Regions from separate parts of the Robertmurraya sp. DFI.2.37 genome, predicted to be linked through region 3. Evidence: riboswitches for the same ligand, from Rfam matches in the RefSeq annotation. Region 3 holds a riboswitch; each other region holds the start of a gene.
What was found. Region 3 has a riboswitch for S-adenosylmethionine ahead of PZE06_RS13255 (methionine ABC transporter ATP-binding protein). Riboswitches for the same ligand answer to the same signal wherever they lie in the genome.

Region 1 (4,343 bases), on a different contig from region 3:
AATCGACTTTTCCATTATCTTTAAATGCATCTAGACGTCTCTTTAAAATTCTACTTAATTTACTAAATACTTGAAATCCTTCCGGCCATTGCAAAAGCTCTTCGTTCATTTTCTTTAACTTTTCAAGAGGCACCCCTGTTTTCATCTTAGAAATCCCTTTTTCAACCGTTTCAGGAGGTTTTGGATCTCCCTCTTTCTCCTCTTTTTCCGGAACCTTTGCATATGCTTCCTGAAGTCTAGTAAGTACTTCACGTTCGAGCTGTTCAAGCTCGCCCTGAGAAAGAATGTTCTCCTGAAGTAATTTTTGTGCGTACAGTTCCTTCACAGTCGGATGCTTTTGAATTAGTTGGTACATTAACGGATTTGTCGTCATCGGTTCATCCATTTCATTATGACCAAACCTACGATAGCCAACGAGATCAATTAAAACATCTTTTTTAAACGTTTCGCGATATTCACAAGCAAATTGGGCTGCTGCTAATACCGCTTCTGGATCATCGGCATTAACATGTAAAATCGGCATTTCATAGCCTTTAGCTAAATCGCTCGAATACCGTGTTGAACGAGAGTCCATTCTCTCAGTAGTAAAACCGATCAAATTATTGGCAATGACATGAATCGTACCACCTGTACGATATCCTTTTAAGCGGCTTAAATTTAACGTTTCAGCTACTATTCCTTGTCCAGGAAATGCGGCATCACCGTGGACAAGAATGGCTAACGCTGAGCTTAAGTCTTCTTTCGGATAGCCCTTGTCTGTGCGATCATCTTGCGCAGCACGGGTAAACCCTTCCACTACAGCTCCAACAAATTCAAGGTGACTCGGATTATTCGCTAATGTTATTCTCGCTTTGCGTTGATTCTTCTCAGGTAATTCACGATTAAGACCAAGATGATATTTAACATCTCCTGTCCAACCAAAGTTAATTCCAATTGAGCCTTCTGAAGGCACTAGTTCTTTGTTTGGCGCATGCTGAAACTCTGCAAAAATCATTTCATATGGCTTTCCTAAATTATGAGCAAGAACGTTCAAGCGCCCTCTATGAGCCATTCCGATGTTAATTGTTGAAGCACCGTTCTCAACCGTTTCCAAAATAATTTCATCAATTAATGGAACCAATGTGTCCAAGCCCTCTATAGAAAAGCGTTTTTGGCCAACGAAGGTTTTATGGATAAATTTTTCAAATTCCTCGACCTCTGTTAAGCGCTGCAACAACTTTTTCTTTTTATCAGCAGTTAATGATGGAAGCAGACTCCCACTTTCAATTTTGTTGCGAATCCACATTTTTTCTTGATTATTATTAACATGTCGGATTTCAAAAGCAATTTTCCCGGTGTATACCTTTTTCAAGTACTCAATAGCTTCATAACCATTTTTTAGATGGTGTGGAATATCCGTTGAGATAAAATGAGCTGGTATTTCCTCTAAATCTTGTTTCGTTAGTCCGTAATAATCCATTTCAATTAGTTCTTTATCAGGTTCTTGATTTTTCAACGGATAAATATCAGCTGCTAAATGGCCATAGCCCCTGACTTTGTCAGCAAGATTGGCTGCTGCTAATATTTTTTCAATCGGTGTGCTAACTTGAATTACATTAGTTTGAGAATGTGCAATCTCACTCTTTTCTAATGTAGGTGGTCCATTTTCTGCGAAGTATGCTTTTATTTCTTCGTCCACTGAATCAGGATTTTCTAAATAGGCTTCATACATCTCAATGACATATCCTAAATTCGGTCCGTGAAATCCTTGCCATACTGGTCCTTGACCATCTGATGGCTTCCTCATGTGAAATACCTCCAAAATCTTTTAAGAAATTGATCACTTTATCCTCTTCTTCTCCATTCGGAAACTCAAATGTTAGAATAATATTATTTTTCAGAGGATATAACGTTTTCAAAGCTATTCTAACACGTTCATGTAAGAACTACAAAGGTTTTAACTGTGTAAATAGTAAAAACTTTCATTAGGCAATTACCTATTGTAATAAAATTTTAACACTCGTTTAAATTATTACATCATTGGATAAATTTCCTCATCAATAGGCAAATTATGAAAGAACTTAAATCAAGGAGATGAACGATGCGTGAATATTGGTCGTGCAAAGGAAATAGCAGAAAGTGCTGAAGTTCATAACGTCACTTATGAAGGACTTCCAGTTATCATCCAACATGTTGATGAACAAACAAAAACAGCGAGAATTTATTCGAAGCAAAATCCTGAATATGAGCAGAATGTCCCAATCTTAAACTTAATTGAAGAGGAATAAAATCAGGCTGCCCGCAAACGCTCGCTTTCTTCGTTGCTCGTCTTGTCCGGTGCTCATTACCTATTATGGTAACTCCGCTCCTCCCAAGGCTTCGCGCCTCGAAATCAAACGTTTTCAATCAGCCTGAAGGTGACTGATTTTTTTTATTTTTGACTTTGTCTACACTCTGAAATAATTTCTCATTGACTTTATTGGTTTATTGTAGTAAATTTTAGAAAATTGAATTTAATTTCTTATCAAGAGAGGTTGAGGGTCTGGCCCTATGAAACCTCAGCAACCTGCAAGCATTTATTGCAAGGTGCTAATTCCTGCAAGTTTTGTAAATAAACTTGGAAGATAAGAAGAATGGCTGTTATCCGTTATGAAAAGTCTTCTTCTTATAGAAGACTTTTTTTGTTTGACTTTGTTATATATCGAAGTTGTATTTGGCTCATTTTCTCTCTTAAAAGACCGCTCCCCCCTAAAAAGGTGTGCGAAATTTTAGTTTCACATGATATGTGCAACAACTCTGTTTAACAAAGCCTTTCTTTTATATGCAGCTTTATAACAGCAAATTTTATGAATGTAAGGAGTGTTTTCTTATGTATGAACTCGAAACAAAATTGGCGCAAATCGGAAATCGCAGTGAAAAAACAACAGGGACTGTAAACCCTCCTATCTATCTTTCCACCGCCTATCGTCATGAAGGAATTGGTCAATCAAGCGGCTACGATTATATCCGAACTGGCAATCCAACAAGACAAATTCTAGAACAGACGATAGCTGAGCTTGAAGAAGGTGATGGTGGGTTTGCCTGTAGTTCTGGAATGGCCGCTATTTTGACAGTACTTTCTCTCTTTAAATCAGGAGACGAGTGGATTGTTGCAAAGGATTTATATGGTGGTACATACCGTATTCTGGAGGAGAACTTTAAGAAATGGGGCCTTAAGGCAACATATGTGAATACGAGCGATGCTGCCAATATACAGAAAAGTATTTCTGAAAAAACAAAAGCTATCTTTATTGAGACACCTACAAACCCTCTTATGGAACAAACCGATATCAAAGCTGTTTCAAAAATAGCAAAAGAAAATAAACTTTTAGTAATTGTTGATAATACGTTCTATACTCCTTATATTCAAAAACCAATTACAGATGGTGCTGATATCGTCATACATAGTGCCACTAAATATTTAGGGGGTCACAATGATGTTCTTGCCGGATTGATTGTTGCGAAAGGAAAGGAACTTTGCGAGTCTCTAGCTTTCTATCATAATGGCAATGGCTCGGTTCTAAGCCCTTTCGATTCATGGCTGTTAATGCGAGGAATGAAGACGTTAGCCCTAAGAATGGAAAAACATGAGCAAAATGCAAAAGAGCTTGTCCGCTTTCTATTAGAACACGACGCCGTGACAAATGTCCTTTACCCAGGACGAGGAGGAATGGTTTCATTTCGAATTCAACATGAAGCATGGGTGAATCCTTTCTTGCAAAACTTGCAATTAATCACGTTTGCTGAAAGCTTAGGCGGAACAGAAAGCTTTATCACCTATCCTGCAACACAGACCCATGCAGATATTCCCGAAAAGATTCGATTTGAAACAGGGGTAGATAATTGTTTGCTGCGCTTTTCAGTTGGATTAGAGCATAGCGATGATTTAAAAAATGATTTACAACAAGCATTCATAAAAGCCCAACAGGAGGTAGTACGATGAACGAAGACTGTTGTTACTCTTTTGAAACGAAGTTGCTTCACAATAACTCAAAATTTGATCTTACAACTGGAGCTGTCAGCGTCCCCATTCAGCATGCCTCAACCTTCCATCAATCAAGCTTTGACACTTACGGAAAGTATGATTACGGTCGCAGCTTGAATCCTACAAGGGAAGCGCTCGAGGAGCAATTAGCCCATTTAGAGGGTGGTATTCGTGGGTTTGCATTTGCTTCTGGAATGGCTGCCATTTCAACCGCCTTTCTCCTCTTATCAAAAGGTGACCACGTTGTCATTACGGAGGATGTATACGGCGGAACCTATCGCATGATAACAGAGGTTCTCTCCCGCTTTGGCATTGAGTATTCATTTGTCGATATGACTGA
Region 2 (4,343 bases), on a different contig from region 3:
ATTCATTAGCTGCGAGGCTTTGGCATTTATAAGAGGTAAACCAAATATATAATAAATTTTTCACAAAAAAGAAAATTATCTTTGTCTTTTTGACTATTATACTTGTCAAAAGGACAAAGATAATTTACTATGTATACGAGGTGATACGATGAAAACTCGACTCAAAGAATTGCGAGCTAGAGATGGACTAAACCAAACGGAGCTGGCAAAAAAAGCAAGAATCTCTCGACAAACAGTCAGTCTAATTGAAAGGAATGAATATATGCCATCATTATTGATTGCAATAAGAATCGCCAAAGTATTTCAAGAACCAATAGAGAATGTTTTTATTTTTAGCGAGGAGGAGCTATCATGAAAATCTTAGTTATTTACATCATCATCTTTTTATTTGCACTCAATGATTTAATTTCTCATTTTAACGAAAGAGCGCTTGATGCAAATCTTTTAATGCTAGTAAATATAGCGATACTTCTTTTTTTAATCATAGCTAGGTTTCAATTCTATAAAATTATCCGTGGCAGTCAACAACAAGTGGAAAAAGATAAAGAAGATTCCCACTATATTGCTTTAGAGAGAAAAGCATATACGAGCACTTCTTTTATTCAAATGGCACTTTCTCTCTCCTTTATCGGACTGCTTATTGGCTTTTTACTACTTCGAGAGACAGCACCAAGTGTGCCTTTTTGGAGCTTTGCTTTAATGATTATTTCTGTTTTTAATTTTTTTCCTAATCCTCAGCTTATGAAGATCACAAATCCAAACTTTCAATTCCCTAATCCGCAGTCCAATCATTATAATCAAGAAGTAATTGACCAATTTGATGACGGTGAAAAATATGTCATCTTAAAAAGCTTGCTTAAAGTATATTCATTTTTAATTTGGGGCCTTGTTATTTTAGCATCCGGTCTCATGTACTATTCTATTTTTAGCGGAAACTCTCAATTAATAAGTATAATCGGCATCGGCATTTTACTCATTCTTATACAAATAAGCTACACGACTAGCCTAAAGCCAAATAAACTGAAATAATTTTGGAAAGCATCCTCAAAGAAATCATCATGAAAATCCAATACAAAATATGGAAACAATGATACACTTAGATTATGTAGATTCACGCTGTAAACAAAACTACTTGGTCAACTACCGGGTAAGATTTGCTTAAAAAAGGAGGAGCTTGATTGTATTTATATCATATGACTATTCAAAATGAGTTCGGAGAAAATATAAGTTCGGAAAAGGTTTTAAAAGAAGGATTAACGCATCGAACCGCAACAAGATGGTATTCAAGGGGTGCTAATTTCTTTCCAGAATTAACGGAGCGTTGCAGACCAACGAATTTACCAAAATGGATTGATTTTAAAGTAGCCTTCGGTGCAGATTTGGAGCCATATGAAAAACCGTATTATCGTTTTCCTATGTTTAGTGATAAGATCTTAGTTTTTAACTTCGATATATCAAGCGAATTATTTGCTTATCTTGAGGATAAATATGATGGGGGTAACGGGGCCCTTGTTGAGGGATTACCATCAAAGGAGGAGTTAATGAAACAGTATTGGAAAAGTATGATGACTCTGTCTGACTATTTAAAGCACAAACCTTTTAATAAGCCTGAACTTTATATTTTTGAACAGGTTCCTGCAAAATTAATTGACTATATTGAGTAATATCAGCTTTAAACTTTGACAGAGTGATAATAAAACTGCAGACAATCTTGAATATCGAGTTTGTCTGCAGTCTGATAGGAACTAAAGAGAATTCTGCCCCCTCTTTTTAACCCTTTAATGCCTGCTCACGCAAAGCATCAGCTTTATCCGTACGCTCCCACGGAAGGTCGATGTCTGTACGACCAAAATGCCCGTAAGCAGCTGTTTGCTTGTAAATCGGACGGCGTAAATCCAACATCTTAATGATGCCAGCAGGACGTAAATCGAAGTTATGGCGAACTACTTCGACTAAAATATTTTCGTCTACTTTCCCTGTTCCAAATGTATCGACAGCGATAGACACTGGTTGTGCGACACCAATCGCATAAGCTAGCTGTACTTCTACCTTATCAGCTAGCCCCGCAGCAACGATATTTTTCGCTACGTAACGGGCAGCATAGGCTGCAGAGCGATCCACTTTTGTCGGATCTTTACCAGAGAATGCACCGCCGCCATGACGAGCATAACCACCATAAGTATCTACAATAATTTTACGACCTGTTAAGCCTGCATCCCCTTGAGGACCCCCGATGACAAATCGTCCAGTAGGATTGATAAAATACTTTGTATTCTCATCAATTAATTCACTAGGAACAACCGGACTGATCACATGCTCTTTAATATTGCGCTGAATTTGTTCAAGGGTAATTTCAGGGTGATGCTGTGTTGAAATGACAATGGTATCAATGCGGACCGGCTTGTTGTTTTTATCATATTCAACGGTCACTTGTGTTTTTCCATCCGGTCGAAGATAAGGAAGAATCTCTTCTTTCCGAACTTCTGTTAGACGGCGAGATAATTTATGCGCAAGTGAAATCGGAAGCGGCATAAGTTCCTTTGTTTCATTACAAGCAAACCCAAACATTAATCCTTGGTCACCTGCACCAATTGCTTCAATTTCTTCATCCGTCATACTGCCTTCACGTGCTTCCAAAGCTTGATCAACACCCATAGCAATATCGGGGGATTGTTCATCAATCGAAGTTAATACTGCACAAGTTTCAGAATCGAATCCGTATTTGGCTCGATTATATCCAATCTCTTTGATCGTTTCACGGACAATCTTTGGAATATCTACATATGTAGAAGTAGTAATTTCTCCTGCCACTAAAACAAGTCCTGTATTGACAGAAGTTTCAGCAGCAACACGAGCATTAGCATCTTTTGCTAAGATCGCATCCAATATTGCGTCAGAAATTTGGTCACAAATTTTATCTGGGTGACCTTCAGTAACTGACTCAGAAGTAAACAAACGCGCGTTTCTTGACATCTGACTTCCTCCTCATCTATAAGTACGAGGGCTTTCCCCCACGCTGATACGGAACTCATTCCCTATGTAGTATGAAATAAACATGGAGTTTTTATGATGATTTTCAAGAATTCATAAAAAGGGTTGAAGAACTCATTTCATATTATGTTGAGAACAAATAATCGTTCTGCCATCTTGAAACTCATTCAATTGTTTACAATATTGAAAAGTACAAGGTGCCTTCACCACAAATCTAATGCAGCTTATCTTTCTAAGGAGCTCTCCTTGCTGCCCATCACCGGCAAACTTAAAGAACTCTTAGTTTTGTTAGATGATAAACCACTTGCACTAAACACAAAAAAACCTTTCCTAAGAAGAGGAAAGGAGTATGTAAACAATTCTCGCCTTTCACTCTTATCGTTCAAGGACTTTATCCTTGCTTCAGGTTAGCACCATTGCTATCAAAGCTTTCAAGGATTCCAACAGAATCTTGAACTTAATAACCGGTTGCTGGGTTTCATAGGGCCTGTCCCTCCACCTACTCGGGATAAGAGAGTATCCGTTCAAGTGTAGATCATAACGAACGAGTGCATATGTGTCAACAGCTATGGAATAATTCTTTTAATTTTTTCATTTTCATGGCGAAAGATTCACTATAAGGAGCAACTTCCATCATCACATTTTTGCTTGAAAAATAAATGCCGATTTCGGGCAATCCACCTGTAAATAGGATCTCCTATGAAATGCAGAAAAGGCAAATATAATATACTTGCAAAGATAAATGTATAAGGGCTAATGAGCAAAATTCTTCTTACAGCTTTATATCCCTTAAGCACCCGTTGATTTGGAAGAAGAATATGAAGCTCACTTCTTAATTCCTTTGCTGTAAATCTAGCATCCTTTTGAACTTCCTCAAACTCTTGTAAAGAAAGCCAAGTAACTTTTTTAAATAAATCTATTTTTTGTAATATAGTCTTTGTTCTCAAGCATAACGCACAATTTCCATCATATAATGCCACAATTTCCAACTTTCCCATTCCCTTCCTGTTAAAGAATGAATATATTATGATCATCGTATTGCTAAAAGAACTCTAGTAATTTTCCTTAACCATTGAAACTTTTTGGATATTCAGTGGCATTTTCCACGAATTAGTATAGACTAATGAGATAAATGTGTTATACTAATCGTATTATGATATCGCTTTCGAGAAATACATTTTTAAACTATATTGAAAGAAGGTATTCATCAAATGAATTCAGTTAGCCTTACTAATGAACTAAATGAATTGCTACAACAAAATAATGTTCATATCCAGCTATCTGTTCCCCAATTAGTCGAAAAAGTTTTGCGACGAAATGAAGGAGTTCTTACCTCTACTGGAGCAATATGT
Region 3 (4,343 bases):
AGTATTTTTGGAAAGTTTGCAGCGATAGCCGGTCCTGTTCTCTTGGGGGTAACGGCACAAATTACGGGTAATACAAGCTACGGTGTGTTTAGTTTAATCGTTTTATTTATCATCGGAGCTATTATTCTTACACGAGTACCTAATCCAGATGAAGTTGTGCTAGATCATGGAGTGGGAAAATAATAATGAAAGAGAAGCTGTATCAAAAAGTCATTAAAAATGATTTTTTGATATCAGCTTTTTCTTTTGTGTGCTTTTTTTGGTGTTTTTGGTTATTTTATGGTGGATATAAGGGGGATTTCCCCTTTTCGCTCAGTAACAAAGACACTGTTATTTCGCGAAAGGTTATTCGTTGAGAAAGAACAAATTTAACCTTAGTGAAGCATCGGTTTAAACGAGATCAAAAAGCAAGCGAAAGCTCGGTCATCGCTTGCTTTTTGAGATTTTTCAAGCCTTCACATTATCCACTACAAAAAAAGCTTGAGTTTGCCAATTCGACTTACTGCTTCGATAATCCGGTCTTCATCAACAAGAAATCCTACGCGTACGTAACCTTCGCCAAATTGACCAAAACCATTGCCGGGTGCCACTACAACGTCTGTTTTTTCAAGCAGAAGCTCAGCAAATTGTTCGCTTGTAAAGCCCGTTGGAACTGGTAACCATGCAAAAAAAGAGCCAGCTGGCGCCTCGACTTTCCAGCCAATTTCCTGACATGCTGCAAGCAATGCATTCCGTCGTTTCTCATAACGGGCAACCAGCTCGACTACACAAGTTTGTTCTTCTGTTAATGCTGAAACAGCAGCCTTCTGAATCGCTGGAAATAAGCTAACATAAAGATGATCCTGAATGAGGTTTAATGCTTCTATAATCTTTGCATTGCCAACTGCAAAACCAACACGCCATCCAGCCATATTATAGGTTTTCGATAATGTGTACATTTCAACTCCAATATCTTTTGCTCCTTCTGCTTGAAGAAAGCTTACTGGTTTCTTGCCGTCAAAGCCAATTGCACCATAAGCAAAATCATGAAGAATGGTTATATGGTTTTCCTTAGCAAAACGAACGGTCTCTTCAAAAAATGCCAGATCGGCTGTCGCTCCCGTTGGATTATTGGGATAATTTAAATACATCAGTTTAGCTGCCTCGACCTGTTCTTTTGCAATGGATTTAAAATCAGGCAAAAATTGATTTTCTGCTTTGAGTGGAAATAAATGATACTTTACGTTAGCAAGCACTGCCCCGGAAAGATAATCAGGATAACCAGGGTCGGGAAGAAGCATCAAATCACCTTCATTTAATAAACAAAGTGGAAGTTCAACAAGACCAGTTTTTGTACCGAAAAGAATGGCAACTTCTTGATTTGGATCGATTTCAACTCCATAGTGAGTTTGGTAGAAATGGGCAGCGGCTTCTCTTAATTCCTGTAGGCCGCGAAAGGGTGAGTATTTATGCATATTTGGATCCTCAACAGCATTTTGAAGTGCCTTAACAATATGATTTGGAGTTGGCTGGTCGGGATTACCTTGTCCTAAATTGATAATATCTCTGCCTTCTGCTATGGCTTTATTTACTTTTTTTACGAGACTAGCAAAAAATTGAACGGGTAGCATTTTTAATCTTTCGGAATATTCCATATGTTCCACCTTTAAAAAGTATTTGCGATTTTATATCAAATTCTATAATCTTTAAATAAAAATGTCTAGAGGGAGGCAATTATGAAAATTGCATGTGTACAAATGAATATCGAATTTGGTGAACCGATAAAAAACTTTGCTGCTGTTAAACATTATATAGAAGAGGCAGCAAAAAACGGAAGTGATACGATAGTTTTACCTGAGATGTGGAATACAGGTTATGCTTTAACTGAACTTAATAGAATAGCAGATGAGAATGGAGAGAGGACAAAACAGTTTTTACAGGAGCTTGCTTATCAACATCGAGTAAATATTGTTGGGGGATCTGTTGCAACAAAGCGGAGTGAGAGATTCTATAATACGATGTATGTCGTTGAAAGAGGAGGTAGCGTGACTTCTGAATATGATAAAGCTCATTTGTTCAAGCTGATGGATGAACACCTTTATATGGAGCCGGGGCAAAAGCTTAACCGATTTCAACTTGACGGCGTGGAATGCGCTGGAGTCATCTGCTATGATTTAAGATTCCCTGAATGGATCCGAACTCATGTATTACAAGGTGCTAAAGTAGTCTTTGTTCCTGCTGAATGGCCGAAAAAGAGAATTGATCATTGGCAATTATTACTCCAGGCAAGAGCAATTGAAAATCAATGCTATATTGTTGCCGTTAATCGTGTCGGAAATGATCCAGACAATGAATTTAATGGACATTCAATGATCATTGGCCCATGGGGAGAGCTCCTCGTCACGAACGAAGAGGAAGAAGGTATTTTTTACGCGGAAATAGATATGAAGGAAGTGGAAGATGTGCGGCAAAGGATTCCCGTATTTGCAGATAGACGTGAGGAATTGTATTCTCTTAAAAAATAATTTTTTTCTGAAACGGATTGATATCCGCGATGTAAGCGCATCACATAAAAATAAAGAATCAATTAACTATTGACAGATAATTTGTCCACTAGTATTATCTAAATTACATTCTAATTAAAATTTTCAAACTTATCCAGAGTGACCGAGGGACATGGCCCTATGACGTCCGGCAACCCCCTTTTTTTGGGAAGGTGCCAATTCCTGCAGAATGGTTATACATTCTGAAAGATAAGTCGAGATATAGTATTTCGATGCGTCTTTCAGTAGAAGGGCGCATTTTTTAATTGTTTACTAGATTATTCCGTGAAAGTTGCCTGATTTTAAATTGTATCTCTGCAAACGTCAGGTCGATCTGTTCGATATCTACTACGGAAGAACTGCAATCGCGGGTTCATATTTCCTTTAGGCCGTTATCTTTGTCAATGAAAGGCTGCTAGAGGAGCATTCTAAGCAGACCAGAGTAGTTTCAATCTTAATTGCTCAAAAGGAGCTTCTTACTAAGTATGTGAAAAATGGGGTTTGTGTATGATAGAAATTCAAAATCTTTCAAAGATATACAAAACAAAAAAGGGCGAAGTTAATGGTGTTGATAATGTCTCACTATCCATTGAAAAAGGTGAGATTTATGGGATTGTCGGCTATTCTGGTGCTGGCAAAAGCTCATTGCTCCGCTGCATTAATTTACTTGAGCGTCCAACGACTGGACACTTAACTGTCGATGGAGTAGACCTAACTGTGCTACGTGGTGAAGCATTAAGATTAGCTCGATTAAAAATTGGGATGATCTTTCAACATTTCTATTTAATTAGTCAGAAAACAGTCTATGAAAATATTGCTTTTGCCTTAAAGGCAGCAAAGGTACCTGCTAAGGAAAGAACTGATAGAGTGGAGAAGCTTCTTGAAATGGTTGGTCTTTCCGAGAAACGGGATGTTTACCCTTCACAGTTAAGTGGTGGGCAAAAGCAAAGAGTAGCAATTGCAAGAGCATTAGCCAACAACCCAAAAGTGCTACTTTGCGATGAAGCAACATCTGCTCTTGATCCAACAACTACAAAATCAATATTGAATTTGCTTAAGAAAATCAATCAAGAATTAAAGATCACCATTGTCTTAATCACACATGAAATGAATGTAGTGAAAGAAATTTGTAATCGAATGGCCATTATGCAGGAAGGAAGAGTTGTTGAAGAAGGGGCTGTATACAATATTTTTGCCAGTCCGAAAACAGAGCTTGCCAAGGAATTTATTGCAAGCGTGGTGTCTTATGATATTCCTGAAACCATTGCTAATAGCTGTGAAGGTCCGATCGTAAAAGTAACGTTCCGTGGAAAGGTTGCAGGGGAAGGTGTTATTTCAGATACATTACAACAATATCAAGTTAAGGGGAATTTTTTGCATGGTTCTATTGAGTATATTCAAGATTTACCGCTTGGCATTTTTGTAATGGAATTAAAGGGTGAAAGAGAAGAAATTAAACAGGCGCTAAAATATATTGAAGAGCGTGATGCAGAGGTGGAGGTGTTGCGAGATGGGGTTTGATTTCGGACATTTCGTCGAACTTTTACCAGATATTAATACAGCCTTTCTCCAAACGATTTACATGATATCAATTTCTCTTGCCGTTGCTGTCATTGTTGGACTTCCAATTGGCATCCTATTGTATATCACAGATAAAGGGCTGTTTTGGGAAAATCAAGCTGTTCAAAGTATTTTAGGATTTATCGTAAATTTAGTTCGTTCAATCCCTTTTATCATTTTATTAGTAGCGCTGATTCCGCTCACTAAAGCTATTGTTGGTACTCAAATTGGTCCAGCGGCGGCAAGCGTCTCCCTTTCGGT
Region 4 (4,343 bases), on a different contig from region 3:
GTAAGCAAAGGTGAATATACGGAAGATGTGATTGCTGTTGCAATGCCGGTATTCTATAAAAATACGATATTTGGCTCCATTACTGTGTCAGGCCCAAAATACCGCATAAACGATGAACAGATCGAAATGTTTATTACAAAATTACAAGATGCGAAAAATGAAGTTGAAAAAGTGGTAGAAAAACACGGTGCCAACTTTGGTTTATTTTAAAGAGAACGGAGCATTAGTTTTAATATATCTAGCTCTCTTTGTGAAGAAAGGAGAAAGTAAATATGAGTTTAATAGAAAATGCACAGTCAGTTTTGCTACAAAACCTAACACTCAAAACAAATGAATCCGTTCTCATTATTACGGATGACGAAAAAGAGGAAATTGCCAACTTATTTTATCAAGCAAGTAAAAGGGTTTCAAAAGAAACGGTTCTAGTCAAAATGCCAACTCGAAATAAATCCGGTGAAGAACCTCCTCAAATGATAAGTTCTTTAATGAAATTTGCTGACGTTATATTATGCGTAACAGAACATTCGTTGACACATACAAATGCACGAAAGAATGCGTCCGAATCTGGTGCGAGAATAGCGACGATGCCGGGGATTTCAATAGATATGCTGGAAAATGGTGCAATCACAGCTGATTATAATGAAGTACAAGAACTTACGGAAATGTATGCTCACCGCTTAGATCAAGGTGATGAGGTCAGAATAGAAAAAGCTGGACATGTGCTGACTTTCTCTATTAAAGGAAGGAAAGGAATTAGAAGTACAGGGGTTTTTAAGGAAAAAGGAGAATCGGGGAATGTGCCGTCAGGGGAAAGTTATATAGCACCGATCGAAGACTCTGCAAATGGCAGCTTGCTAATCGATGGTTCGATCAGTAACATAGGAATCCTTGATGAACCGGTTATGTTAAAAATTGAAGCAGGTAGATTGGTTCACGCTACGGGTGAAAAAGGGCAAAAATTATTGGAATTATTAGGTGACGGAGCCGGTAGGACGATCGCTGAATTTGGAATCGGTACCAATAAAAAAGCGAGGTTAACAGGTAACGTTTTAGAAGATGAAAAAGTATTTGGAACTGTACATATTGCATTCGGAAGCAATAAATCCTTTGGTGGTAGAACAGAAGCTGGTGTACATATCGACTGCGTCATGAAAGAGCCGATTGTATGGATTGATGCGGAGAAAATATTATCTTCGCTTTAGTTTCATTTGTATTATCCCTTTTCAAAGAAGTGTTTTTTTACCGAGTGATTATTCAGTTGTAACGCTCTTTATTATGCTAAAAAAGGGTGGGCAACCATTCAGTGAATGATGAATGTATGATAGGCGAAAAAAGAAGAGTGGTGTAAACCACTCTTCCGAATGTTATTTGTCTGAAGCTAATTTGGAATAAAGCTTGAGGTTAATAAATTGCCCTTTCGACTTCTCTGCTTCTCTTAATGTTCCTTCATAATTAAACCCAAGTCTCTCAATTAGTTTTATGGAATTTCTGTTTTCAGGTTCAATTTTGGCTTCGATTCGATTTATGTTTAAATCGTTGAAGGCATAATGAATGAGAGAAGTCATGGCTTCCGCAGCGTAACCTTTCCCCCAATATTTCCTCCTCAGATCATAGCCAATTTCCGCTTTAGCATTGTCATAGTCGATAGCATTGAAGCCGCAAGTGCCTATTATTTCCTCTGATGCTAATTCGATGATTGAATAGCGAATCGCTTCATTATTTTGTGAGAGTGTATCAAATAATTGAATCATTTCTTCAACTTGTTTCATGCTTGTAAAGCGATCAATATTCATATATTTCGTTACTTCAGGATCAGACCAAATTTCAAAAAGTTGAGCTTTGTCTAAAACATTCATTTTTCTTAAAAATAAGCGTGGTGATTTAAGTTCTGTAATCAATATTTTACCTCCAGAATATGTTTTATGGGGATGAATATTGATATCTGCGCATAGTTCAGTCCCTTCATTCTTTAGTATTTTTAGTATAACATACAAGTTTTTTAGAAATCGCTTGTAAAATATAGCCCTTCTCTTTCGCAGTTAGAATGATGACAAAATATTTAGAGTTTCGAAAAATTTAATTGACAATTGGTTAAATTTAAACTATTATCACCTTAGTTTAGTTTATTTCACGTTGCTGCTTTTTAGTTAAAAGCAATGCTTCTGACAACATGTATTGAATATTTGCAACATTTTTATCTTTTTATACAACATTATCAAATCATATTTTTCTTCTTATCAAGAGAGGTGGAGGGACTGGCCCTTTGAAGCCTCGGCAACAGGTTCTGCGGAATACTGTGCTAATTCCAACAAGCGTTGTGCTTGAAAGATGAGAAGGGAGTTAAAAGCTCTCTTCTAAGAAGGAGAGCTTTTTATGTATGAACAATTCCAACTTAATAAATGGGAAAACTATCTAATTAGAATGGCAGGGAGAGAGTAGAAATGAAATATGGGTTTTGGTTACCGATGTTTGGCGGTTGGTTGCGTAATGTTGAAGATGAAAAGATGCCAGCAACCTTTGATTATGCGAAGGAGGTTGTGCAATCGGCTGAAAAATGGGGGTATTCGACTACTTTAATCGCAGAATTATATTTAAATGATATTAAAGGACCGGAACATGCCTCTCTAGAAGCCTGGTCCACTGCAGCTGGACTCGCAGCGGTGACCGATAAAATTGAGATCATGACGGCGATACGCCCTGGCTTTCACAATCCTGCCGTAGCTGCAAAAATGGCGGCAAATATTGATCGTATTAGTAACGGTCGTTTTACTCTTAATGTGGTTTCAGCATGGTGGGAAGAAGAAGCACGTCAATATGGTGGGGTTTTTACAGAGCATGATGAGCGTTATGCACGGACGGAAGAATTTATCGACGTTTTAAAAGGATTGTGGAAGGAAGAAACGTTCCATTATTCTGGTCAATTCTACAACCTAAGTGGCACGAAGCTTGCTCCAAAGCCTGTGCAAAAACCTAATCCAATTCTCTATGCAGGCGGGGAAAGCGAAAAGGGGAAACAAACCATTGCAGAAAAATGTGATGCTTATGTAATGCATGGTGGAACAGTTGAAGAAATTGAGGCAAAAATAACCGATATGAAGGTACGGCGTGAGCAAACGAGTAATGCTCCATTCAGCTCCTTTGGAATGGCTGCCTATGTAATTTGTCGAGATACAGAGAAAGAGGCTTTGGCTGAGCTTGAAAAAATCACGAACGTGAAAGACTCTAGCGCTTATGCTGGCTTTAAAGACTTTACGACTAAATCACAATTAGAGCAAGAAATTCAATTACAGGATTACTCGGTTTCTAATCGCGGGCTTCGACCAAACCTTGTAGGAACACCAGCGCAAATTGCAGAGCGCATTTTAAAGTATGAAGAAGTAGGGTTAGATTTATTATTATTACAGTTTTCTCCTCAACTTGAGGAAATGGAGCGATTTTCAAGGCAGGTAATGCCATTAGTCGAACAAAAACGGAGTTTAATAAAAAGCTAGAGAGGAGCGATAAGAATGAGTAAGGTATATGTCATCCATGAGAATCGTGAGTGGACAGTCCATTTAACTAGAAGGTTAGAGGAATTAGGTGTTCCATATGAAGAATGGCATTTAGATGAAGGGATGTTGGATTTATCAACAGAGCCACCAGAAGGAATTTTCTACAGCAGAATGAGTGCTTCTTCTCATACACGTGATCATCGTTTTGCAGCCGAATTTTCCGGGCAAGTATTGGCCTGGCTTGAAGCACATGACCGTACCGTTATAAATGGGCCGAATGCTTTAAGGTTGGAAGTGAGTAAGGTCTTACAATACTTAGAATTAAACAAGTCTGGAGTAAAAACTCCAAAAACGATTGCTGCCGTTGGCAAGGAAAATATCATAAAGGCAGCTCAAAACTTTGCCGGACAATCGTTTATTACGAAGCACAACCGTGCCGGTAAAGGGTTAGGCGTTCAATTGTTTCATAGCATAGAGGCTTTAAAGGCTTATGTGGAAGGAGCGGCTTTTGAAGAACCGGTTGATGGTATTACTTTAATACAAGAATATATTTACTCTCCTGAAAGCTATATTACTCGTTGCGAGTTCGTAGGAGGAAAATTTGTTTATGCTGTTAAGGTAGACACTTCGGAAGGGTTTGAACTTTGCCCGGCAGATGCATGCCAAATTGGAGATTTGTACTGCCCAGTAGGAGAAGAAGTAGAAGAGAAGCCTAAGTTTCAAATTATTGATCATTTTGAAGACGAAATCATAGAAAAATATAAAGAAGTTCTAGTAAGAAATAACATTCAAGTGGCGGGAATAGAATTTATCAGAGCTGCTGACGGAACAATTTATACGTATGATATTAAT

Region 1: another riboswitch for S-adenosylmethionine. It lies ahead of PZE06_RS17050 (methionine biosynthesis PLP-dependent protein); the one in region 3 lies ahead of PZE06_RS13255 (methionine ABC transporter ATP-binding protein).
Region 2: another riboswitch for S-adenosylmethionine. It lies ahead of metK (methionine adenosyltransferase); the one in region 3 lies ahead of PZE06_RS13255 (methionine ABC transporter ATP-binding protein).
Region 4: another riboswitch for S-adenosylmethionine. It lies ahead of PZE06_RS18305 (LLM class flavin-dependent oxidoreductase); the one in region 3 lies ahead of PZE06_RS13255 (methionine ABC transporter ATP-binding protein).

Annotation. Positions count from the first base shown of each region.
Region 1 is NZ_JARGEJ010000035.1:31,143-35,485, forward strand. Features, by position in the region: gene PZE06_RS17040 (2-oxoglutarate dehydrogenase E1 component) at 1-1,786, opposite strand, end outside; gene PZE06_RS17045 (H-type small acid-soluble spore protein) at 2,085-2,267, shown strand; SAM riboswitch class I at 2,498-2,610, shown strand; gene PZE06_RS17050 (methionine biosynthesis PLP-dependent protein) at 2,849-3,961, shown strand; gene metC (cystathionine beta-lyase) at 3,958-4,343, shown strand, end outside.
Region 2 is NZ_JARGEJ010000026.1:38,356-42,698, reverse strand. Features, by position in the region: gene PZE06_RS14650 (helix-turn-helix transcriptional regulator) at 149-355, shown strand; gene PZE06_RS14645 (DUF3169 family protein) at 352-1,029, shown strand; gene PZE06_RS14640 (hypothetical protein) at 1,179-1,664, shown strand; gene metK (methionine adenosyltransferase) at 1,771-2,973, opposite strand; SAM riboswitch class I at 3,364-3,506, opposite strand; gene PZE06_RS14630 (thiol-disulfide oxidoreductase DCC family protein) at 3,606-3,989, opposite strand; gene pckA (phosphoenolpyruvate carboxykinase (ATP)) at 4,203-4,343, shown strand, end outside.
Region 3 is NZ_JARGEJ010000022.1:34,811-39,153, forward strand. Features, by position in the region: gene PZE06_RS13240 (MFS transporter) at 1-183, shown strand, start outside; gene PZE06_RS13245 (pyridoxal phosphate-dependent aminotransferase) at 468-1,634, opposite strand; gene PZE06_RS13250 (carbon-nitrogen family hydrolase) at 1,716-2,504, shown strand; SAM riboswitch class I at 2,631-2,739, shown strand; gene PZE06_RS13255 (methionine ABC transporter ATP-binding protein) at 3,030-4,043, shown strand; gene PZE06_RS13260 (methionine ABC transporter permease) at 4,033-4,343, shown strand, end outside.
Region 4 is NZ_JARGEJ010000041.1:10,385-14,727, reverse strand. Features, by position in the region: gene PZE06_RS18320 (IclR family transcriptional regulator) at 1-210, shown strand, start outside; gene PZE06_RS18315 (aminopeptidase) at 273-1,202, shown strand; gene PZE06_RS18310 (GNAT family N-acetyltransferase) at 1,365-1,898, opposite strand; SAM riboswitch class I at 2,232-2,335, shown strand; gene PZE06_RS18305 (LLM class flavin-dependent oxidoreductase) at 2,442-3,491, shown strand; gene PZE06_RS18300 (ATP-grasp domain-containing protein) at 3,507-4,343, shown strand, end outside.